Regions from separate parts of the Enterobacter adelaidei genome, predicted to be linked through region 2. Evidence: predicted binding sites of a transcription regulator. Region 2 holds the regulator's gene; each other region holds the start of a gene.
The links. The regulator PhoB, encoded in region 2, activates phosphate uptake and scavenging genes when phosphate is short. The targets are predictions, from matches to a motif close to CTGTCATAAAACTGNCNNAT.
Positions count from the first base shown of each region.

Region 1: uvrB (excinuclease ABC subunit UvrB) is a predicted target of PhoB. The motif match lies at 2,050-2,069, and genes of this name have one in related genera.
Region 3: kdgR (DNA-binding transcriptional regulator KdgR) is a predicted target of PhoB. The motif match lies at 3,286-3,305, and genes of this name have one in related genera.

Region 1 is NZ_CP154353.1:1,330,240-1,338,386, forward strand. Features, by position in the region: gene bioC (malonyl-ACP O-methyltransferase BioC) at 1-169, shown strand, start outside; gene bioD (dethiobiotin synthase) at 162-863, shown strand; gene AAHF05_RS06455 (ABC transporter ATP-binding protein) at 826-1,548, opposite strand; gene uvrB (excinuclease ABC subunit UvrB) at 2,301-4,316, shown strand; gene yvcK (uridine diphosphate-N-acetylglucosamine-binding protein YvcK) at 4,358-5,266, opposite strand; molybdenum cofactor riboswitch at 5,492-5,626, shown strand; gene moaA (GTP 3',8-cyclase MoaA) at 5,614-6,603, shown strand; gene moaB (molybdenum cofactor biosynthesis protein B) at 6,628-7,140, shown strand; gene moaC (cyclic pyranopterin monophosphate synthase MoaC) at 7,144-7,629, shown strand; gene moaD (molybdopterin synthase sulfur carrier subunit) at 7,622-7,867, shown strand; gene moaE (molybdopterin synthase catalytic subunit MoaE) at 7,869-8,147, shown strand, end outside.
Region 2 is NZ_CP154353.1:945,839-953,985, forward strand. Features, by position in the region: gene sbcC (exonuclease subunit SbcC) at 1-1,890, opposite strand, end outside; gene sbcD (exonuclease subunit SbcD) at 1,887-3,092, opposite strand; gene phoB (phosphate response regulator transcription factor PhoB) at 3,279-3,968, shown strand; gene phoR (phosphate regulon sensor histidine kinase PhoR) at 3,990-5,285, shown strand; gene brnQ (branched-chain amino acid transporter carrier protein BrnQ) at 5,695-7,014, shown strand; gene proY (proline-specific permease ProY) at 7,096-8,147, shown strand, end outside.
Region 3 is NZ_CP154353.1:2,676,780-2,684,926, reverse strand. Features, by position in the region: gene prc (carboxy terminal-processing peptidase) at 1-718, shown strand, start outside; gene htpX (protease HtpX) at 912-1,793, shown strand; gene AAHF05_RS13065 (MFS transporter) at 1,844-3,217, opposite strand; gene kdgR (DNA-binding transcriptional regulator KdgR) at 3,397-4,188, shown strand; gene AAHF05_RS13055 (YobH family protein) at 4,249-4,488, opposite strand; gene mgrB (PhoP/PhoQ regulator MgrB) at 4,658-4,792, shown strand; gene AAHF05_RS13045 (YebO family protein) at 4,867-5,157, shown strand; gene AAHF05_RS13040 (MBL fold metallo-hydrolase) at 5,181-6,170, shown strand; partial or broken gene AAHF05_RS13035 (DUF2627 domain-containing protein) at 6,696-6,840, shown strand; gene cspE (transcription antiterminator/RNA stability regulator CspE) at 6,853-7,062, shown strand; gene ftsI (peptidoglycan glycosyltransferase FtsI) at 7,282-8,147, shown strand, end outside.

The DNA.
Region 1 (8,147 bases), 380 kb from region 2:
TGCCATGCGCTCGCTCAAGGGCATTGGTGCCACGCACCTGCATGCCGGACGCGAGAAAAAGCCTCTCACTCGTGGGCAGTTGCAACACCTGGTGCTGGCCTGGCCACAGCAGCGGGGGCATTTCCCGCTCTCTTATCAACTTTTTCATGGGATTATCGAACGTGACTGAACGGTATTTTGTCACCGGAACGGATACGGAAGTGGGCAAAACAGTTGCCAGTTCTGCACTGTTACAGGCGGCGCGTCAGAGGGGAAAAACAACTGCTGGCTATAAGCCAGTTGCCTCCGGCAGCGAGATGACTGCGGAAGGGTTACGCAACACCGACGCGCTGGCGCTGCAGCGTAACAGCACCCTTAAACTCGACTATTCAGCGGTGAATCCCTACACCTTCGCCGAGCCGACGTCGCCGCACATTATCAGCGCCGACGAAGGCCGGCCGATTGATTTCGCCGTGCTGTCTGCCGGGTTGCGGACACTGGAAAATCAGGCAAACTGGGTGCTGGTGGAGGGGGCAGGCGGCTGGTTTACGCCGCTCTCGGATACACAGACGTTTGCTGACTGGGTACGGGCCGAGCAGCTTCCGGTCATTCTTGTTGTCGGCGTCAAGCTGGGCTGCATCAATCACGCTATGTTGACCGCACAGGCCGTACAGCAGGCTGGACTGCGTCTGGCGGGCTGGATTGCCAACGACGTGGTTGAACCGGGTAAACGGCACCAGGAGTATCTGACGACGCTCAGGCGTGTCCTTCCCGCGCCGTGCCTCGGGGAAATTCCCTGGCTTGCTGACGGCGCGGAAAATGCCGAAACGGGTCATTATCTCGATCTCAGCGTCTTGCTTCCCGCGACATCCAGTGAGCGATGAGCTCGTCATCCAGTTCCTTAACGTGGCCCTGCGCCACGTTACGCCCGCGATAGAGCATACAGAAACGGTCCGCAACCCGGCGGATAAACGACAGCTGCTGTTCAGCTAATAACACCGTCATACCTAACTCCCGGTTTAAGCGCGCCAGCAGCTGCCCCAGCTTCTGGGCAAAGCCATGACCTGCACCATGCATGGGTTCATCCAGAATCAGCATTTGCGGGCGATTCACCAGCGCATTGGCCAGAGCCAACTGATACTGGTCGTCGGGTGAGAGCGCGTTGGCGCGGGTCTGTCGCAGCGCGTAGAGCTCCGGGAAAAGGTCGTAAACATCGCTTTTTGCTTCCGGGTCGGGTTTTCCCGTTGCCCGCATGGCAATATGCAGATTCTCCTCGATCGTTAACTGGGAGAAAATCCGCCTGTCCTGCGGGACATAGCCTATTTTCGGGTCTGAACGTTGTTCTGATGGCGGGTTGAGCAAATCACATGGCGGGGCCCCTGCTTCATGCCAGATAATCGTGCCGCTCTCGACGGGTAATTTACCGGCGATGCAATTCATGAGCGTGGTTTTTCCCATTCCCGGCAGGCCAACTACGCCTGTACACATCCCCTGCGGAAAATCTAAATCCACGTTCCATAGCGTATGTTGGCTTCCGTAAAACTGATTCACTGCACGCAGACTCAACATCTTTCTCTCCTTAAAAATGTGTGTAGGTGAGGCTCATTTTGATTGTGCAAAACTCCTGCCAGAAACCTGAAGGTGATTAAAAAAAGAGCTTTTTTAGGAGTAAGCCTCAACGTTGCGGGATGACAAATTGACGATTTGCACATCGACGGTGCCGGAGATGTTGAGTTGTGGTGCAAGGCAGGAAATGACGGAAATGTGAGCAAGATCCCATCGGTTGGTTATGAATGACGCAACTGTTAATCATCAAAAAATAGCTATAAAAATTTTTTGTTGCTGTCTCATGGGAAAATCCGGGAATTTGCTGAGCGGCAGTCTGCACGGGCTGGAAGCAGTTATCCACTATTCCTGTGGATAACCATGTGCATTAGAGTTAGAAAACACGCGATAAGCGAGAGAAGACGCGGCTTACGCCCAAATTGGCGCGAAACGCGGCTTTAGGAAATATCGCTTATTATTTAATTGGTTAGATAAAAGCAATTCCCGTAATGAAAGTGTCACCGGTTGCCATAAAACTATCATTACCTGGCTTGACAAATGTTAAAAAAGAAAAAGTTCTGGGGATAACCTGGCCCGGGTGGTGTTTTATGTTGTCAGAGTCCAAACTTTGACCGCTATTGCGCTAATCATTCAGACGCTACTCTAAATATCCTGACATGCTACTGGTTTTTCATCCAGTGTTTTTTACTGGCATTCCTGGCAACAAGGAGTAAAATTACTCACCTGCCGCTTATAACGTCATCAGGTTGTCGCCCATGAGTAAACCGTTCAAATTGAATTCTGCTTTCCGTCCATCTGGCGATCAGCCTGAGGCGATCCGTCGTCTGGAGGAGGGGCTGGAAGATGGGCTGGCGCACCAGACGCTGCTGGGGGTAACCGGCTCGGGCAAAACGTTTACCATTGCCAACGTTATCGCGGACCTCCAGCGTCCCACAATGGTGCTTGCCCCCAACAAAACCCTGGCCGCGCAGCTTTATGGTGAGATGAAAGAGTTCTTCCCGGATAACGCGGTGGAATATTTTGTCTCCTACTACGATTACTACCAGCCTGAAGCCTATGTGCCGAGCTCTGACACCTTCATTGAGAAAGATGCCTCGGTAAACGAACACATTGAGCAGATGCGTCTTTCCGCAACGAAGGCGCTGCTTGAGCGTCGTGATGTGGTGGTGGTGGCGTCTGTTTCTGCGATCTACGGTCTGGGCGATCCGGATCTGTATCTCAAGATGATGCTGCACCTGACGCAGGGGATGATCATCGATCAGCGTGCGATTTTACGCCGTCTCGCAGAGCTGCAGTACACCCGCAACGACCAGGCGTTCCAGCGTGGCACCTTCCGCGTACGCGGCGAGGTGATCGACATCTTCCCGGCAGAATCGGACGACATGGCGCTGCGCGTCGAGTTGTTTGACGAAGAGGTTGAACGCCTGTCGCTATTTGACCCGCTGACCGGCCACATCGAGTCGGTGATCCTGCGCTTCACCATCTACCCGAAAACGCACTACGTCACGCCACGCGAGCGTATCGTGCAGGCGATGGAGGAGATCAAAGTGGAGCTGGCCGAGCGCCGTAAGGTGCTGCTGGCGAACAATAAGCTGCTGGAAGAGCAACGTCTGAGCCAGCGTACCCAGTTTGACCTTGAGATGATGAACGAGCTGGGCTACTGCTCCGGCATCGAAAACTACTCACGCTTCCTCTCCGGGCGCGGGCCGGGCGAGCCGCCGCCGACGCTGTTTGATTACCTCCCGGCAGACGGTTTGCTGGTGATCGACGAATCCCACGTCACTATCCCACAGATCGGCGGGATGTACCGCGGTGACCGCGCGCGTAAAGAGACGCTGGTGGAGTATGGTTTCCGACTGCCATCGGCGCTGGATAACCGTCCGATGAAGTTTGAAGAGTTCGAGGCGCTAGCGCCGCAAACCATTTACGTGTCGGCAACGCCAGGCAGCTACGAGCTGGAGAAATCAGGCGACGAGGTGGTTGATCAGGTGGTGCGTCCAACAGGGCTGCTGGATCCGGTCATTGAAGTCCGGCCGGTGGCGACTCAGGTGGATGACCTGCTTTCTGAGATCCGCGCCCGTTCCGCCATTAATGAGCGCGTGCTGGTGACCACGCTCACCAAGCGCATGGCAGAAGACCTGACCGAGTATCTGGAAGAGCACGGTGAGAAGGTGCGTTATCTGCACTCGGATATTGATACGGTTGAGCGTATGGAGATTATCCGCGACCTGCGTCTGGGCGAGTTTGACGTGCTGGTGGGGATCAACCTGTTGCGAGAAGGTCTGGATATGCCGGAAGTCTCGCTGGTGGCGATTCTGGATGCAGACAAAGAGGGCTTCCTGCGTTCTGAGCGTTCGCTGATTCAGACCATTGGCCGCGCCGCGCGTAACGTTAACGGTAAAGCGATTCTGTACGGCGACAAAATTACGCCGTCGATGGCGAAAGCGATTGGTGAAACGGAGCGCCGCCGCGAGAAGCAGCAGCGCTACAACGAAGAGCACGGCATCATCCCTCAGGGGCTGAACAAGAAGGTGGTGGATATCCTGGCGCTGGGTCAGAACATTGCGAAGACCAAAACGAAAGGTCGCGGCAAGGCGCGTTCAGTGGTGGAAGAGGATACCGTCGTGCTGACGCCGAAAGCGTTGCAGCAGAAAATCCACGAGCTGGAAGGGCAGATGATGCAGCACGCGCAGAATCTGGAGTTCGAAGAGGCGGCGCAGGTCCGCGACCAGTTGCATCAGTTGCGGGATCTTTTCATCGCGGCATCGTAGTGGATTTTGCCCGGTAGCGCAGCGCCACCGGGGATATTTGGTTATCCCAGCGCCTGAATCGCTTTCTCCAGCGCCTCACGCAGCAGGTGGCGGTCATGGCGGTATTTGATGTCTGTGGCCTCCAGCGGCTCCTGCACTACCAGACGATCGCCGATACCGGATACATCAACCTTCGGCCCGACCACCACGCCGTCAATGATCTTCTTCCCGACGTAATGCTCCATTAAATTCAGTTTGTCCGGCAGTGATAAGCTCGCTGCTGCCGGGCTCAGCTCACGGCCCAGGTTACCGATGTAAACCATCGGGGCAGGGGTGCGTCGCAGCGCCTGTGCCAGCTCTTTCACCAGCAGAATCGGCATCAGGCTGGTATAAAAACTGCCCGGACCGATCAGGATAAGATCCGCTTCTCCGATTGCCTCCACCGCTTCTCGCGTGGCGGGTACGCTCGGGTAGGTCATTAACTCTGTTGGCGGCAGGACGAGTTGGTCAATATTCACCTCGCCGTAAACTTCATGTCCTTCGGCATCGATTGCCATCAAGTCAACCGGTTGTTCAGACATAGGGATCAGGAATGCATCCACTTTAAGCAGATTACGGATTAAATTGATGGCTTCCAGAGGCCGTACGCTCAGGTGATCAAGCGCCTTTAACATCAAGTTTCCGAGGTTATGCCCGGAAAGTTCGCCATTACCGCCAAAACGGTACTCAAACATCGCCGAAGCAACGCTCGGTTCTGTAATTAACTGGTTCAGACAGTTGCGCATGTCTCCCCAGGCAATGCCGCCTTCGGCACGACGGATGCGTCCGGTTGAGCCACCGTTATCGGTGGTGGTTACTATCCCTGTCAACCTTGAGCCGAGTGACGACAAAGAGGACATCACCCGACCCAGACCGTGGCCTCCGCCAAGAGCGACTACCCGGTCAAGATCCGCAAAAGTGCGATTGCGCATACGTATTCCTTATCACGTTTGATCGCGTAACAGTAACCTAACTACCCCTAAAAGACGATGCCTCAGCCGATGCAAAATGACGTATATCAATGTGAAAGTGCGGTTTTTAGGTATTCTGTAGTGAAAATGCAGGATTGATTCGTTATATATATGATTATATAGCGAAAAGCGATAATGGCGCAGTCAGAATTTCCGCGCTACTATCGCCATAACCACGTTTTCAAAATTGAAAACATACACTCTAGCCCTTGTGCCTGTGTCGAAAGATATGGCGCTCTGGCCGTGGCGAATTTGCCACCAGGGTACAGAAAGAAATGACTGTGCCTCCCGTATCTGGAAAGGTGTACATGGCTTCACAACTTACTGATGCTTTCGCGCGTAAGTTTTATTACTTACGTCTGTCGATTACCGACGTGTGCAACTTCCGTTGCACCTACTGTCTGCCCGATGGCTACAAACCGGGCGGCGTCACCAATAACGGCTTTCTCTCCGTGGATGAAGTGCGGCGCGTGACGCGTGCATTCTCTGAACTCGGCACGGAAAAAGTGCGTCTGACCGGGGGCGAGCCCTCGCTGCGTCGCGACTTCCCCGACATCATTGCCGCCGTGCGTGAAAACGAACGTATCCGCCAGATTGCAGTCACCACCAACGGCTACCGCATGGCCCGCGATGTGGCGAACTGGCGTGACGCTGGCCTGACGGCGATTAACGTCAGCGTCGATAGCCTGGACGCCCGTCAGTTCCACGCCATTACCGGGCAGGATAAATTCCAGCAGGTCATGGACGGTATCGACGCCGCGTTCACGGCCGGCTTTGAAAAAGTCAAAGTCAACACGGTGCTGATGCGCGATGTAAACCATCATCAGCTGGACACCTTCCTGGCGTGGATCAAATCCCGTCCCATTCAACTGCGCTTTATCGAGCTGATGGAAACCGGCGAGGGCAGCGAGCTGTTCCGTCGTCATCACATCTCCGGCATGGTGCTGCGCGACGAGCTGCTGAAACGCGGCTGGCTCCATCAGATCCGCCAGCGCAGCGACGGCCCGGCGCAGGTCTTCTGTCACCCGGATTACGAAGGGGAAATAGGGCTTATCATGCCCTATGAGAAAGACTTCTGCGCCAGCTGCAACCGCCTTCGCGTCTCCTCTGTGGGCAAACTCCATCTCTGCCTGTTCGGCGATGGCGGCGTGGACCTTCGCGATCTGCTGGAAGACGATGCGCAGCAGGATGCGCTTGAAGCACGCATCTCTGAAGCCCTGACGCATAAAAAACAGACCCACTTCCTGCACCAGGGCAACACCGGTATTACTCAAAACCTGTCCTATATTGGCGGGTAATCAGGCTTAAGAGGGAATCAGAAGATGAGTCAGGTAAGCGCAGAATTTATCCCGACACGTATTGCCATTCTTACCGTTTCCGACCGCCGTGGCGAAGAGGATGATACCTCCGGCCACTGGTTGCGTGATGCAGCCCACGAAGCGGGCCATAAGATTGTTGATAAAGCGATTGTGAAAGAGAACCGCTACGCCATTCGCGCGCAGGTTTCTCAGTGGATCGCCAGCGATGACGTGCAGGTGGTGTTGGTTACCGGCGGTACGGGTTTCACGGCGGGCGATCAAGCCCCCGAGGCGCTGGTCCCACTGTTCGATCGCGAAGTGGAAGGCTTCGGTGAAGTGTTCCGTATGCTCTCGTTTGAAGAGATTGGTACCTCCACGCTGCAGTCGCGCGCGGTAGCGGGTGTCGCGAACAACACCCTGATTTTCGCCATGCCCGGCTCGACGAAAGCCTGCCGCACCGCGTGGGAAAACATCATCGCCCCGCAGCTGGATGCCCGAACCCGTCCGTGTAATTTCCATCCTCATTTAAAGAAATAAGCTATGTCACAACTGACCCACATTAACGCCGCTGGCGAAGCGCATATGGTCGACGTCTCCGCCAAAGCCGAAAGGGTGCGCGAGGCGCGCGCGGAAGCGTTCGTCACCATGCTGCCGGAGACCCTGGCGATGATTATCGACGGTAGCCACCATAAGGGCGACGTCTTTGCCACCGCCCGCATCGCCGGGATTCAGGCCGCCAAACGGACCTGGGATCTTATCCCGCTGTGCCATCCGCTGATGCTGAGCAAGGTGGAAGTGAATCTGCAGGCGCAGCCAGAGCACAGCCGCGTGCGCATTGAATCACTCTGCCGCTTAACCGGCAAAACGGGCGTGGAGATGGAAGCCCTGACGGCGGCCTCCGTTGCCGCGCTGACCATCTACGACATGTGCAAAGCGGTGCAAAAAGATATGGTGATTGGCCCGGTTCGCCTGCTGGCGAAAAGCGGCGGAAAATCCGGCGATTTTAAGGTGGACAGCCATGATTAAGGTGCTCTTTTTTGCGCAGGTGCGCGAGCTGGTGAATACCGACAGCCTGACGCTGGATGCGTCCTTCGAAAACGTTGCCGCCCTGCGCGCGCATCTTGCCGCACAAAGCGACCGCTGGGCGCTGGCGCTGGACGAAGGCAAGCTGCTGGCCGCCGTGAATCAGACGCTGGTTGAATTCACCCATCCGCTGAACGCAGGGGATGAAGTGGCGTTCTTCCCACCGGTGACCGGGGGCTAAAATGGCGGAAACCCGTATTCTGGTAGGTCCTGAGCGCTTCAGCGTTGGTACAGAATATAGCTGGCTGGCTGAGCGTGATGAAGACGGTGCGGTGGTGACCTTCACCGGCAAAGTGCGTAACCACAACCTGGGTGACAGCGTGAAAGCACTGACCCTGGAGCACTATCCGGGCATGACGGAAAAATCGCTGGCGGCGATTGTGGAAGAAGCGCGCGGGCGTTGGCCGCTCGGACGAGTAACGGTGATTCACCGCATCGGCGAGATGTGGCCTGGCGAGGAG
Region 2 (8,147 bases):
CTCTTCCATTTCGTTGAGCTGGTTTTGCAGCGTCAGACGCTGGCTGAGCTGATAAAGCTGGCGTTCATAGTGCTCCTGTTCGCTCATCCAGATGGCAATATCTTCCTGAATATTCAGCGAAATATTTAATGCCGCGCAAACCTCCTGCCACTCTTTAGTGAGCGCTTGCTCTTCCTGAGAGAGTGTCTGCGCTTCGCCTGACTCGCGCTGGATCTGTTGAGCCAGGGCATTAACCTGGCCCAGAACCAGCAGCCCTTCCTCTTTTAGCGAGGCGACCTCTTTTTCCAGGGCATCACGGCGGCGCTGATTATCAGTGAGTTCAAGCGCTTGATATTTCTCCACGGCGGGATGTTCGCTGGAGCCGCACAGTGGACAGGGTTTACCTGCCTCAAGCTGAGAACGATAGCTTTCCAGATCTTTAATCGTCGCTTCACGTTCACACAGGGCTTTCAGGTCCAGATAGTGCTGGTTTTTCTCTTTGTATTGCTGGCGACGTAGCGTCAGTGTTTCATTGAGTTTTACCTGCTCAGCCAGGGCCTTCTGCACGCTTTCACCGTTCTGGTGCAGGCGTTTTTGTAGCGGCTGATAGCGGGCATGGAGCGAGGTCAGACGTTGACGCATCGTTCGTGACTGCGCCTGTTGTTCCATCGCTACTGCAACCTCATCCGCCGTCAGCGTCAGGGTTGTTTCCGGCAGGGCGGCCCGTTTATGGCGTAATTCAGTGAGGCGGACGGTCAGGGCAGTAAGCTGATTTTTATCACGGCTAAGCTGAGCGAAGTGTGCTCGCCAGCCTGCCATTTCCTGTCCCCATAAGCGGAATCGATCATGTTCTGCCTGCCACTGCGTCAATACCGTTAATTCGGTCTGCAACTGCTCATGGGTACGAATGGCGGTATTACGGATACGCGAGCGCAGCGCGGTTTTATCGTGTAAGCGAGTATTTACTTCGATAATTCGCTGCTGGGTTTGAGCCAGACGCGAGGCTTGCTCTTGCTGGTGCTCCCAAAGCGGTCGAAGCTGAGCGGCGGGTTGAGCAAGCTGGAGCTTTGCCAGGTCAGGCGCGGCGTCGGTCAGCGCCTGCTGTGCCTGCTGTTGTAACACGCTTACGCGCTGTTGCTCGCGAAGAAGCTCATCATGGCGCGTAAGCCACTGATAATCTTTCTGCTGGCGCTGTTGCTGTGCCAGCAGTGTTTTCTCTTCGTCAGTAAGTGCCTGTAAACTTTGCTGTAACTGCTGCTGTTGCTCTTCGCTCAACAGCACCACACTAGCGACCTGTGCTTCACGCAATTCAAGCTCACTGTGTGCTGCTTTGTGTTTCTCAAATACCATTGCGGAAATCTGGCCGTAGATCTCCGTGCCGGTTAACTCTTCCAGTAATTCGGCACGCTCTTTCGGTTTGGCGTTGAGGAAGGCCGCGAACTGGCCCTGAGAGAGCAACATTGAGCGAGTGAAACGCCCATAGTCCAGCCCGGTGAGCGAGGCGGTGAGCTCCAGTTTATCTTTCACCTTATCGGCGAGGATTTTACCGTCTTCGCACTGCGCCAGTTCGACGCGAGGCGCTTGTAAGTTCCCGTCTGCCTGGTTCCTTGCCCGGTTCTGGCTCCAGAAGGCGCGATAAGCCACACCTTTGACTTCAAACTCGACTTCCGCCAGACATTCAGCGGTATCGCGTGTCATCAGGTCGTTTTGCGATTGTGACACGGTATTCAGACGAGGTGTTTCGTGATATAGCGCCAGACAGATGGCGTCGAGCAGGGTGGTCTTGCCTGCACCGGTCGCACCGGTAATGGCAAATAGCCCGTTGCTGGCAAAGGGCTCAGCGGTAAAGTCAATTTTCCACTCGCCCTTGAGTGAGTTGAGGTTTTTCAGACGCAGGCTCAGGATTTTCATGCGTTCTCTTCCTCGTTATTCAGAGCGTGGAGCGTATGGGCGAACAGCTCGTTCAGCCGGGCGCGTTTTGCATCGTCCATCTCTTCCTGGGCCAGTCGGCGTTCAAAAACCTCTTCGACTTTAAGTTCACTCAGCGTTTCGCGCTGAGCACTCAGCAGGATTTTTTCGCGCTGCTCGCGACTACGGCGTACCAGTAAAACCTCGACAGGAAGATCTTCCGTCAGCGCCTGAATTTTTCGCTGCATATCATGCAGATAGTCGTCTGTGGTGATTTCGATATCCAGCCAGACGGGGGGGTTAAACGCAATGCCACGCCACTGTTCAAGCTGGGAGGTGATGGCATCAAGGTCACCCTTCAGCACCGCCAGCGGCTGGGTAACAGGGACTTCCAGCGTTTCGACGGCGCTGAGTTTACCTCCGTTAAAACTCACCAGATGCACAGATTTGGCTTTACCTGTCTCATCAAAACTCAGCGAAATGGGCGAGCCACAATAGCGAATGTGTTCGCAGCCACCGATCATCTGCGAGCGGTGGATATGCCCTAGCGCAATGTAGTCGGCAGGCGGGAAATTTTGCGCCGGGAACGCATCCAGCGTACCAATATAAATGTCACGTACGGCGTCACTTTTACTGGCTCCGACGGTGGTGAGATGCCCGGTCGCAATCACCGGAATGAGCTGTTCGCCGCGCAAGGTACAGGCATCGGTATATTGTTGGTGATAATAGTCAGTGATGCTCTGCAACAGATGCTGCTGTTTTTCTCCGCCGGACATCCCGGCCTGGCTCTGCACGATATCGCGTGGGCGCAGGAAGGGAACCGGGCACAGCACCGCCCCCGGTGTACCGTCACGTTTTTTCAGGATCTGCGGCGCATGCCCGGCACTGGCCACCACGGTAGTGTTCAGGAAGGCCAGGATGTCGCGGGATTCATTCAGCGTGGCGACGGAGTCGTGATTACCGGCGACAATCACCAGATGGCAGCCTGTATGCTGCAGATTTACCACGAAGCGGTTGTACAGCTCACGCGCATAGCTTGGCGGCGAGCCGGTGTCGAAAATGTCACCCGCGACAATAATCGCATCCACTTCGCGCGATCGGGCCGTATCCAGCAGCCAGTTCAGGAACGCTTCATGCTCAGCTGCCCTGCTTTTGCTGTAAAAGTTTTGACCCAGATGCCAGTCCGAAGTGTGAAGTATGCGCATAGGAGATCCGTGGCGAAAAAAGATGTTGGCGATTATAAACATTCAGGGGCGGAAAATAACCGCTGTAATAAAACAACAGTTTGCCATTTATAGTGGTAAGGTTTTTCATAAATCTGTCATAAATCTGACGCATAATGACGCCGCATTACAAACTTGTAACTTAAATAAGATAAGACAGGGCAAAGTATGGCGAGACGTATTCTGGTCGTAGAAGATGAAGCTCCAATTCGTGAAATGGTGTGCTTCGTGCTCGAACAAAATGGCTTCCAGCCGGTTGAAGCGGAAGATTATGACAGCGCGGTGAACCAGTTGAATGAGCCCTGGCCCGATCTGATTCTGCTCGACTGGATGTTGCCTGGCGGCTCTGGACTGCAGTTTATCAAACACATTAAACGTGAAGCGATGACCCGCGATATCCCCGTTGTCATGCTCACGGCACGTGGTGAAGAAGAGGATCGCGTGCGTGGGCTTGAAACGGGTGCCGATGATTACATTACCAAGCCGTTCTCCCCGAAAGAGCTGGTTGCTCGTATCAAAGCCGTAATGCGCCGCATTTCACCGATGGCAGTGGAAGAGGTGATTGAGATGCAAGGTCTGAGCCTTGACCCGACCTCACACCGCGTCATGACGGGCGAAAACCCGCTCGACATGGGGCCTACCGAATTTAAACTTCTGCACTTCTTCATGACTCACCCGGAACGCGTTTACAGCCGCGAACAGTTGCTGAATAACGTCTGGGGAACTAACGTGTATGTCGAAGACCGGACGGTTGACGTCCATATCCGCCGCCTGCGAAAAGCGCTGGAACTGAGCGGCCACGATCGCATGGTGCAGACGGTCCGCGGCACGGGTTATCGTTTTTCTACCCGTTTCTGAACAATGACAGGAGTGTGACGCGTGCTGGAACGTCTGTCATGGAAAAGGCTCGTCTTTGAACTGATCTTATGTTGTATTCCGGCCTTCATTCTGGGGGCCTTTCTTGGACATCTGCCGTGGTTTCTGCTGGCCTCGGTCACCGGGCTGCTGATCTGGCATTTCTGGAACCTGTTGCGCCTCTCCTGGTGGCTATGGGTTGACCGAAGTATGACACCGCCGCCGGGAAGCGGCAGTTGGGAACCGCTGCTTTACGGTTTGCATCAGATGCAGATGCGTAATAAAAAGCGCCGCCGCGAACTGGGAAGCCTGATCAAGCGTTTTCGCAGCGGGGCGGAGTCGCTGCCGGATGCGGTCATTCTGACGACCGAAGAAGGGACAATCTTCTGGTGTAATGGTCTTGCGCAACAGTTGCTGGGGTTGCGCTGGCCGGATGATAATGGCCAGAATATCCTCAACCTTCTGCGTTATCCTGAGTTTGCGCAGTATCTAAAAAAGCGTGATTTTACCGGTCCGCATAATCTGAAACTCAATAATGGTCGCCATCTGGAAATCCGCGTGATGCCCTACAGCGATCGGCAGTGGCTGATGGTGGCGCGCGATGTCACCCAGATGCACCAGCTGGAAGGCGCGCGACGCAACTTCTTCGCGAACGTGAGCCACGAATTACGTACCCCGTTGACCGTACTTCAGGGTTACCTGGAGATGATGCAGGAGCAAACGCTTGAGGGCGCGCCACGTGAAAAAGCGCTGCACACCATGCGCGAGCAAACGCACCGTATGGAAGGTCTGGTGAAACAGCTGTTGACGCTCTCAAAGATCGAAGCGGCGCCAACGCTTGCGCTGAATGACACCATTGATGTCCCCATGATGCTGCGGGTGGTGGAGCGTGAAGCACAGACGCTAAGCCATAAAAAGCACCACCTGACTTTTGAGGTCGACAATACGCTGAAGGTTCTGGGCAGTGAAGATGAGTTGCGCAGCGCCATTTCCAACCTGGTGTATAACGCGGTGAATCATACGCCGGAAGGGACGGAGATCGTGGTGCGCTGGCAGCATACCCCTACGGGTGCTGAATTTAGCGTCGAGGATAATGGTCCGGGGATTGCTCCGGAGCACATCCCGCGTCTGACCGAACGCTTCTATCGCGTGGATAAGGCGCGATCGCGACAGACAGGGGGAAGCGGTCTGGGGCTGGCGATTGTAAAACATGCCGTCAATCACCATGAAAGCCGCCTCGATATTCAGAGTACCCTGGGTAAGGGAACCCGCTTTAGTTTCGTGATCCCGGAACGATTAATTGCCAAAAAGATCGCCTGATAACGGGTGTGTCATTTTATCTTTCCACGGGTCAGCGTTTGCTGGCCCGTTTGCTTTGCAGTCAAACGAAACGCGAATGAATTTTATACGGCTGACTGTTTTTTGTTCGCATGATTAGCCATGGGTTTTTCTGATAATTAGCGTATTGTGCTGGTATGTTTTTTCATGGTGGCATATTGTTCTGGTTTTGCGATCCCACCTTGCCTTTAAACGTTATAAGCGTTTAAATTGCGCCCCAGATACTGTCAGACCGACTGTATTTGCGTGGTAAATCGAAAAACTATTCTTCTCCACGCCAGGACGGGAGCATTTCCCGCTGAAATTGAGCAATTTTTCGGCTGTATCTTCCCACCAGGGAAATCGAAAAGCTCAATGTTTTCAACACCACATCCACAGGCAGTAAGGTTTTATGACCCATCACTTAAAATCGCGTGACATCATCGCGCTGGGCTTTATGACATTTGCGCTGTTCGTTGGCGCAGGCAACATCATTTTCCCTCCAATGGTTGGTTTACAGGCGGGTGAACACGTCTGGACTGCTGCATTTGGTTTCCTGATTACTGCTGTGGGTTTACCGGTACTGACCGTTATCGCCCTGGCGAAAGTGGGTGGCGGTGTTGATAGCCTCAGCACCCCGATCGGCAAAGTGGCGGGTGTTCTGCTGGCAACCGTCTGCTATCTGGCAGTGGGCCCACTGTTTGCGACCCCGCGCACGGCGACCGTTTCCTTCGAAGTGGGCATTGCTCCTCTGACCGGTGACGGCGCGATGCCGCTGTTTATCTACAGCCTGATCTACTTCGCGATTGTGATTCTGGTTTCTCTCTATCCGGGCAAGCTGCTGGATACCGTAGGTAACTTCCTGGCTCCGCTGAAAATTGTGGCGCTGATTGTGCTGGCGGTTGCGGCGATTGTCTGGCCGGCAGGTCCGATTAGTGACGCCATGGATGCCTACAAAAATGCCGCATTCTCCAACGGCTTTGTGAACGGCTACCTGACGATGGATACGCTGGGCGCAATGGTGTTTGGTATCGTCATCGTTAACGCCGCGCGTTCCCGTGGTGTGACCGAAGCACGTCTGCTGACCCGCTACACCATCTGGGCTGGCCTGATGGCCGGCGTGGGCCTGACGCTGCTCTATCTGGCGCTGTTCCGTCTGGGTTCCGATAGCGCCATGCTGGTTGATCAAAACGCGAATGGCGCGGCTATTCTGCATGCTTATGTTCAGCACACCTTCGGCGGTGCGGGCAGTATGCTGCTGGCAGCGCTCATCTTCCTGGCATGTCTGGTGACCGCCGTTGGCCTGACCTGCGCCTGTGCGGAGTTCTTTGCGCAGTATCTGCCGCTCTCTTACCGCGCACTGGTATTTATTCTCGGCATCTTCTCCATGGCGGTGTCAAACCTCGGTCTGAGCCACCTGATTCAGGTCTCTATTCCGGTGCTGACGGCTATCTACCCGCCGTGTATCGTGCTGGTGGTACTGAGCTTTACTCGCCCGTGGTGGAATAACTCCTCACGAATTATTGCGCCAGCCATGTTTATCAGCCTGATTTTTGGTATCCTTGACGGGATTAAAGCATCAGCTTTCGCAGAAATTTTGCCAGCCTGGACACAGCGTCTGCCGCTGTCCGAACAAGGCCTGGCCTGGCTGATGCCTACCGTTGTTGCACTGGTTCTGGCGGTTATCTGGGATCGTGCTGCAGGGCGTCAGGTCGCATCGAACGCCCATTAATCAACGGCAACAAACTGTTTAACCACGGGGCTTAAGGCCCCGTGGTTTTTTGTTTTTTTCGTGTTGAATGGCAAGATTTTAATGGAAAGCACTAACAAACTTAAACGTGGGCTGAGCACGCGCCACATCCGCTTTATGGCGCTGGGCTCCGCTATCGGTACCGGTCTTTTTTATGGCTCGGCAGATGCCATTAAAATGGCCGGTCCAAGCGTTCTGTTGGCCTACATCATCGGCGGTGTAGCGGCCTATATCATCATGCGTGCCCTCGGGGAGATGTCGGTTCACAATCCGTCAGCCAGTTCATTCTCTCGCTACGCGCAGGAAAACTTAGGTCCGCTGGCCGGGTTTATTACCGGCTGGACCTATTGCTTTGAAATCCTGATTGTGGCGATTGCCGATGTGACCGCGTTTGGTATCTATATGGGGGTCTGGTTCCCGGCGGTACCGCACTGGATTTGGGTGCTGAGCGTGGTGCTGATCATCTGCGCGGTTAACCTGATGAGCGTGAAAGTCTTCGGTGAACTGGAGTTCTGGTTCTCTTTCTTTAAGGTCGCCACCATCATCATCATGATTGTTGCCGGTTTTGGGATCATCATCTGGGGGATTGGTAACGGCGGTCAGCCCACCGGTATCCATAACCTCTGGAGCAACGGCGGCTTCTTCAGTAATGGCTGGCTCGGCATGGTGATGTCGCTCCAGATGGTGATGTTTGCCTACGGCGGTATTGAGATTATCGGTATCACCGCCGGGGAAGCGAAAGACCCGGAAAAGTCGATTCCGCGCGCCATCAACTCGGTGCCGATGCGCATTCTGGTGTTCTATGTGGGCACGCTGTTCGTGATCATGTCCATCTACCCGTGGAACCAGGTGGGCACTAACGGTAGCCCGTTTGTACTGACCTTCCAGCATATGGGCATTGCGTTTGCTGCCAGTATTCTGAACTTTGTCGTGCTGACAGCGTCGCTTTCCGCGATCAACAGTGACGTCTTTGGCGTGGGGCGTATGCTGCACGGCATGGCGGAGCAGGGCAGTGCGCCAAAGGTATTTGCCAAAACCTCACGCCGCGGTACGCCGTGGGTCACCGTGGTGGTGATGACCGTGGCGCTGCTGTTCTCGGTTTACCTGAATTACAT
Region 3 (8,147 bases), 1.7 Mb from region 2:
CTTAGTGGACCGCTTCAGTGCTTCAGCGTCTGAGATCTTTGCTGCCGCAATGCAGGACTATGGCCGTGCGTTGATCGTGGGTGAACCGACGTTCGGTAAAGGCACCGTTCAACAGTATCGCTCTCTGAATCGTATTTACGATCAGATGCTGCGCCCTGAATGGCCTGCGCTGGGTTCGGTTCAGTACACTATTCAGAAGTTCTACCGCGTGAACGGTGGCAGTACGCAGCGTAAAGGCGTGACGCCGGATATCATGATGCCGACAGGCACGGAAGAGACGGAAACCGGCGAGAAGTTTGAAGATAACGCGTTACCGTGGGACAGCATCAACGCGGCGACCTACGTGAAAGCGGGTGATATGACGCAGTTTGGTCCTGAACTGCTGAAAGCGCATAATGACCGTATTGCGAAAGATGCGGAATTCCAGTACATCATGAAGGACATTGCACGTTTCAATGCTCTGAAAGATAAACGGAATATTGTTTCTCTGAACTACGCTCAGCGTGAAAAAGAGAACAACGAAGACGATGCAACGCGTCTGGCGCGTATCAACGATCGCTTCAAACGGGAAGGTAAGCCTCTGCTCAAGAAACTGGACGATCTGCCAAAAGATTACAAGGAGCCAGATCCTTATCTGGATGAGACGGTGCATATTGCACTCGACCTTGCGAATCTTGAGAAAGAGAAGCCTGCTGTCCAACCTGCTCCGGCAAAATAATCTCCCAACAGGCACAAGAAATTGTGCCTGTTTCTTTTTGTTCTGCATCCTTCCGTCAGGCTGGTTTCCAATTGTGTAAAGTTGTGTCTTTCTGGTGACTTACGCCCACCTGATGCTTGAAAATAGCCACAATACCCATACGATGTGGGTAATCGCATAGTGCGTTTTGTTAAACTGAGGTTAAAAGAAAATTATGATGCGAATCGCGCTCTTCCTGCTCACCAACCTTGCGGTCATGGTGGTTTTCGGGCTCGTGCTAAGCCTGACAGGAATTCAGTCGAGCAGCGTTCAGGGTCTGTTGATTATGGCGCTGCTGTTTGGTTTTGGTGGCTCTTTTATTTCACTGTTGATGTCGAAGTGGATGGCACTGAAATCGGTAGGTGGTGAGGTTATTGAACAGCCGCGTAACGATATGGAACAGTGGCTGATGAATACGGTTGCTCAGCAATCCCGTCAGGCTGGGATTGCCATGCCGCAGGTCGCTATTTATCACGCGCCGGATATTAATGCGTTCGCTACGGGTGCTCGTCGTGATGCATCCCTGGTTGCCGTCAGCACCGGGTTATTACAGAACATGAGCCGTGATGAAGCCGAAGCGGTTATCGCTCACGAAATCAGCCATATCGCAAATGGTGACATGGTGACCATGACCCTGATTCAGGGCGTGGTGAACACTTTCGTTATCTTTATCTCCCGTATTCTGGCGCAGATTGCTGCAGGCTTTATGGGTGGCAACCGCGACGAAGGTGAAGAGAGCAACGGTAATCCGCTGATCTACTTCGCAGTTTCCATGGTACTGGAGCTGGTGTTCGGTATTCTGGCAAGCATTATCACCATGTGGTTCTCCCGTCACCGCGAATTCCACGCGGATGCCGGTTCCGCAAAACTGGTTGGGCGTGAGAAAATGATTGCTGCGCTGCAGCGTCTGAAAACCAGTTACGAGCCGCAGGAAGCGAACAGCATGATGGCCTTCTGTATTAACGGTAAATCGAAGTCACTGAGTGAAATGTTTATGTCTCACCCGCCGCTGGATAAACGTATCGAAGCGCTGCGTAGTGGGGAATACATGAAGTAACGCGAAGAACCGCAATAAGCCGGGCAGGAGAAGACTCCGCCCGGCTTTTTTTATGCCTGGGCTCTGGGCTGGGTAATGCGCAGACCGCTGACGATAGCCGCGAGGGTAGCAAGGGCTCCAGCGCTAAGGAGCGCAATGTGATTACCGTTTTGCCCGGCAAGGTTAAACATCAGAGCGACCAGAGCTGCACCGCTGCTTTGCCCTAACAGACGCGCGGTGCCTAACATACCGCTGGCCCCTCCACTGCGATGACGCGGCGCTGAGGTAATAATGGTGTGATTGTTAGGCGACTGGAACAGGCCAAACCCGGCTCCGCACAGGATCATGCGCCAGATGATATCGAGATCGGAAGGCGATGACGGCAGCAGTGCCAGCGCGAAAAGGCCTGTTGCCATCACAGCCAGCCCCAGAGCACCTAATAAACCGGCATGGACGCGTTCAATCAAGTAACCCGCCAGCGGTGCCATTACCATCGTAGCCAGCGGCCATGGGGTTAACAACAGCCCGGTCTCCACTTCAGAGCGTCCCACTACGCTTTGCAGGAAGAAAGGTAGAGAGACCAGGGCCAGCATCTGGGCGCAGAATGAGCAGACAGATGTGCAAATGGAGAGCGAAAAGAGGGGAATGCGCAACAGGTCAACTGGCAGTAACGGCACAGGAAGCGTGAGCTGACGGCGAACAAAGAAGAAACCTGTCGCCAGCAAGACGATGAGTTCCGCGCCGGTAAGCATCAGGGATTGTCCCTGTGCAAAACCGCTCAGGGCAGTAATCAGCAGACCAAAGGTGAGGGCATTCATTATCGCGCTCACGACGTCGAAGCGCGGCATTGTACTTCTGGGGCCGTTAGCGGGAAGAAAGCGTAGGGCAAAGAAGATAGCCACGATGCCCAGCGGCACGTTTATGGCGAACAGCCATTGCCAGGACGCGACGGAAAGAATGGCTGCTGCAATGGTTGGCCCGGCGGCAGAAGAGACCGCAACAATAAACGAGTTTATCCCCATGCCGCGTCCCAGATGACGCTGCGGATAAATTAAGCGGATCAACGCTGTGTTAACACTCATGAGCGCTGCACCGCCAAAACCTTGTGCAATACGTGCAAGTGTCAGGGTATGCAGCGAATCAGAAAGGGCACATAACAATGAGGTGAAGGTGAAAACCACCAGACCGCATTGATAAACCCGACGGTAGCCAAACATATCGCCCAGAAAAGAGAACGAGAGCAGGGAAATCACAATTGCAATCTGATAGGCGTTAACTATCCATATCGAACTGGCAGGGGAGGCATGCAGGTCGCTGGCGATGGTTGGCAGGGCCACATTCGCAATTGCGCCGTCAAGGACGGCCATTGAGATACCGATAATGATGGTCGCTATAGCGCCATACCGCTGGGGTAAAGGCAGGCCATCGGAAAAGGTCTTTTCCATTAGGATTAAAAAAGCTCAGCGTGAAATTATTCTCAGGGTAACTATTTTAGCATTGTTACAGCCGCGATATGTCGCAGATTTGTAACGAAGTAAACGCGGATTGATTGCAGGTGACATGACGGGAACTTATAATAAAAACCGATTCTGATTTTTATAAAACACTCTCTATGAGGTGGTAAATGGCAATTGCGGATTTGGATAAACAGCCAGATTCTGTTTCTTCCGTGCTGAAGGTGTTTGGCATCTTACAGGCGCTTGGGGAAAAGCGTGAAATTGGTATTACAGAGTTGTCGCAGCGTGTGATGATGTCGAAAAGCACCGTTTATCGTTTTTTGCAAACCATGAAGTCACTGGGCTACGTTGCGCAGGAAGGCGAGTCTGAAAAATACTCTCTGACGCTGAAACTCTTCGAACTGGGTGCCCGTGCGCTGCAAAATGTTGACCTGATCCGCAGCGCGGATATTCAGATGCGTGAAATCTCCCGTCTGACCAAAGAGACCATCCACCTGGGGGCACTGGATGAAGACAGTATTGTTTACATCCATAAAATCGACTCCATGTACAACCTGCGTATGTATTCACGTATTGGCCGCCGTAACCCACTCTATAGTACTGCCATTGGTAAGGTTCTGCTGGCGTGGCGCGATCGAGAAGAAGTGAAACAGATCCTTGATGGCGTGGAGTACAAACGCAGTACGGCACGAACCATTACCAGCACGGATGCGCTGTTAACCGTGCTCGACAAGGTGCGTGAGCAAGGCTATGGCGAAGATAACGAAGAGCAGGAAGAGGGGCTGCGCTGTATTGGTGTTCCGGTATTTGACCGCTTTGGCGTCGTGATTGCGGGGCTTAGTATTTCCTTCCCGACGTTGCGCTTCTCTGAGGAGCGACTGCACGAGTATGTGGCTATTCTGCACACCGCAGCACGTAAGATTTCCGAGCAGATGGGGTATCACGACTATCCGTTTTAATCCTCGTTAGCATAAAAAACGCCGCGAGTGTTGCGGCGCTTTTGCAGTTAACCTGGCTGATTAGCCATTATCGATCACGACGGATGTTTTACGCAGTACCGGGCAATTAGTCAGGCCAATGATTCCGCTGTCAGTATGCAGATACTGCGCGGTGCTTACTCCTTGTGCTGTTAAATATTTACACTGAATGCCTAATCCTGCTGCGTTTTCAGTGCTTCCCACCAGCACACCATAACCGGTTAACAGAAGGCCAATCCAGACGATGGCCAGTACAACAATTGTTCGAATGATTAAGCGCATCAATGCCTCTTTATCGTTGTTATCATTAAGCAAGCGTAAACGGTTTACGTAATGAAACAAGTGCATGATTCTGAAAAAGGCTTGATGTCGGTACAGTTAGCCCTTGTTTAAGATAACCGTGATAACCTGGTTACATCAGGTCTTTTGACGGAGTGTGGAGTGAAAAAAAATATGCTGGGTAATTCTGATTATCGTGCTGGTAGCGTGCGTGGTGCTATGGACGCAGACCATCAATGTGATGTGCGATCAGGATGTACAGTTCTTTAGCGGCGTTTGCGCAATAAATAAGTTTATTCCGTGGTAACACGCATTTTTTCTCAAGGTGATTTCCTTCCTTCGCGCCAGTGGTAAAATAGACGTTTTTATTGAGGTGGTGAAATGGGTGAGTTACTGAATTCAGGGCTGCTGAATGTGGCATCCTTGATGATTTCTTTGGTCGTTCTGCTTGTGGGGCTGGTCATTTGGTTTTTCGTTAACCGGGCCAGTTCACGTACTAACGAGCAGATCGAACTGCTGGAAGCGCTGCTCGATCAGCAAAAACGTCAAAATGCGTTGTTACGCCGTCTGTGTGAGGCTAACGAACCGGAAGAGAAAGACGCGCCGAAAGACGCTGTCGCTGAAGACGACAAAGACGAAGACGACTTTATCCGCCTGGTGGCTGAGCGTTAATCTTTTTGTCCTGGGAGGTGGCTGTGGTCTGGAAAAATCCCTGGTATGACCCCTCCCTGAAACATCACACACCGAATGGTTTCCGTAATACCCGTCCTGTCGGGCATCAGCCCGGTGACCTTGAGCGCTGGCGAAAAGCGCGTAAAGAGGCCGGTTTGCCCAGACCGCCCACACTCGGTTATGAGGATTTTATACGTCAGTGGTGGCAACCGGTTGATCTTATGCAACCTCATGAGGATGGGGTATGGTGGCTGGGACACGCGAGTGTGCTGCTGCAGATAGACGGCAATATTCTCCTCACTGACCCGGTTTTCTCACAGCGTGCCTCTCCGTTCTCATTTCTGGGACCACAACGTAAAACCCCTCCGGTACTTTCTGTCGATCAACTTCATCAGCTTGATGCCGTCGTTATCTCCCATAATCATTACGATCATCTTGATGACGCAACTATCCGTCGGATCCTTAAACGCTTCCCTGACGTGAGTCTGTTTGTACCTTTAGGTCTGGCCGACTGGTTTCGCCGCCGGGGAGCAAGACGTGTGGTTGAGCTCGACTGGTGGCAGAGTTTCACCTGGCAAGGGATGACCTTGAGTGCTGTTCCGGCACAGCACTGGAGTATGCGAACACCCTGGAATCGAAATCGCACCTTGTGGTGCGGCTGGGTCTTTGAGGGGCGGCATCACCGTTTCTGGTTCAGCGGTGATACAGGTTATTCGCCTGAGCTGCTATTGATACCGGAGCGTTTGGGGAGAATTGACGCTGCTGCATTACCTATCGGAGCTTATGCCCCACGATGGTTCATGGCTGTACATCATATGGACCCTCAATCTGCCGTTGCGTTATGGCAACAGTTGGGCTGCCCTCTGGCGTTTCCTATTCACTGGGGCGTGTTTGAACTGGCAGATGATGCGCTGGATGACCCAGTGAGGGAGTTAACGGTTGCGCTAGATAATTTAGCACCAGTTGATAGTTCTTTAAGGATACTGAAAATTGGTGAATATTTATCCTTATAAACGAAGCGATAAATTGTTGCATATATTCTGTATGTGAACGCGATAATGAATATTTTATTTTTATCGAAACGTTTTGCTTGCCTTGTTTTGATGCAGAGTCATAAAAATTTCATTATTTTGGTGCATAACACGGCTTATTAGCTGATGAATTTTAATACAGTCAACTGCAGGTTATTAACATTGTATTTTCTGCGAAACAATGCCGTGTCGTTACAATGATTTAAGCATAAGTTTTCACAAATTGTTCTAACTCAATCAATTTTGAAGATTTCTTTTCCCGGCTGCTGGACGCACTGGAATGATTGAGCTATGTTAAAAAAGTCTTAGATTACAGCGACTGCGAAAGCAACGTTGAGTCTCTGTAACGAAGTAGAATTGCCTGTATGTTATGCGCATAATTGTGCAAAACCTGACAGGCAGTGTTCGAATTTGTGCGGCGGATCGAGACATGTTTAAAAATGGCTTGCCATATTAAACATTGTGTGTGATAACACGTTTTGGGTCAAACGAGGTACAGTTCTGTTTATGTGTGGCATTTTCAGTAAAGAAGTCCTGAGTAAACACGTTGTCGTTGAATACCGCTTCTCTGCCGAACCTTATATTAGTGCCTCATGCAGTAATGTCTCAGTTTTATCTCAGTTAATGCCTGCGGGCTAAGAAAACACTCTAAGGAATTTTGCAAATGGCAAAGATTAAAGGTCAAGTTAAGTGGTTCAACGAGTCTAAAGGTTTTGGTTTCATTACTCCTGCTGACGGCAGCAAAGACGTGTTCGTACACTTCTCTGCAATCCAGGGTAACGGCTTCAAAACTCTGGCTGAAGGCCAGAACGTTGAGTTCGAAATTCAGGACGGCCAGAAAGGCCCAGCTGCAGTTAACGTAACTGCTATCTGATCGAACCACTGCTGACTGAAGCGCTTAGCACTTCACTCTCAGACATAAAGCCTCGCATAACGCGGGGCTTTTTTATGCCCTTTATCTTTCAAAATATTACCATCCCCGTACTTGTTAGTAACTTGTTGCAAAGCTGCGAGGTTAGTAGCACTGTTTCGGCTCCTTCTGCCCGGCTTTTCCCGTTAAATCAGGGCGTTGTTAAATTGTCCTGGGGTTCAGGTGAAGAAGAAGATACTTACGACAGCCGGAAATTTCACTCCGGCGCGTTTTGCGCTGCTCTGTTTTGCCATTTTTTGTAGTCTGGCTTTTTTACTGGGTCGTGTTGCGTGGCTGCAAATCATCAAGCCAGACAATCTGGTGAAGCAAGAGGATATGCGGTCACTCCGGGAACTGCCGATTGATGCTCCACGCGGCATGATCAAGGATCGTGAAGGAAGACCACTGGCGGTCAGTGTGCCAGTCAGGGCCGTATGGGCCGATCCAAAAACGGTACTGGCGAAAGGGGGAGTCGGCTTTGATCAGCGCTGGCAAGCGCTGGCGAATGCGCTACATCTCTCTTTGGCTACGCTCTCGACACGCATCAACGCGAATCCACAGGGACGTTTCATTTACCTTGCCCGCCAGGTTGACCCGGCACAGGCAAAGTGGATCGATAAACTGAATTTGCCGGGTATCAATTTACGTGATGAGTCTCGTCGTTTTTATCCCGCCGGGCATGTGGCGGCAAATCTGATTGGTTTCACCAATATTGACGGGCAGGGTATTGAAGGTGTGGAAAAAAGCTTCAACGCTCAGTTAACGGGGAAGGCCGGGGTCCGGCAGGTAAGAGAGGATCGCTACGGGCGTGTGGTAGAAAACCTGACAGAAGTTGCTCCTGCACCGGCGCATAACATCCAGTTGAGCATCGACGAGCGGCTGCAAACCATTACCGAAGATGCGCTTGATAATGCCGTGGCCTGGAATAAGGCCGAATCCGGGGCATCGGTGTTAATTAATATCCCAACCGGGGAAATACTCGCCATGGCGAGCTATCCGGATTTCAACCCCAATAATCGCGAAGGCGCAACAATAAACGATTTTCGTAA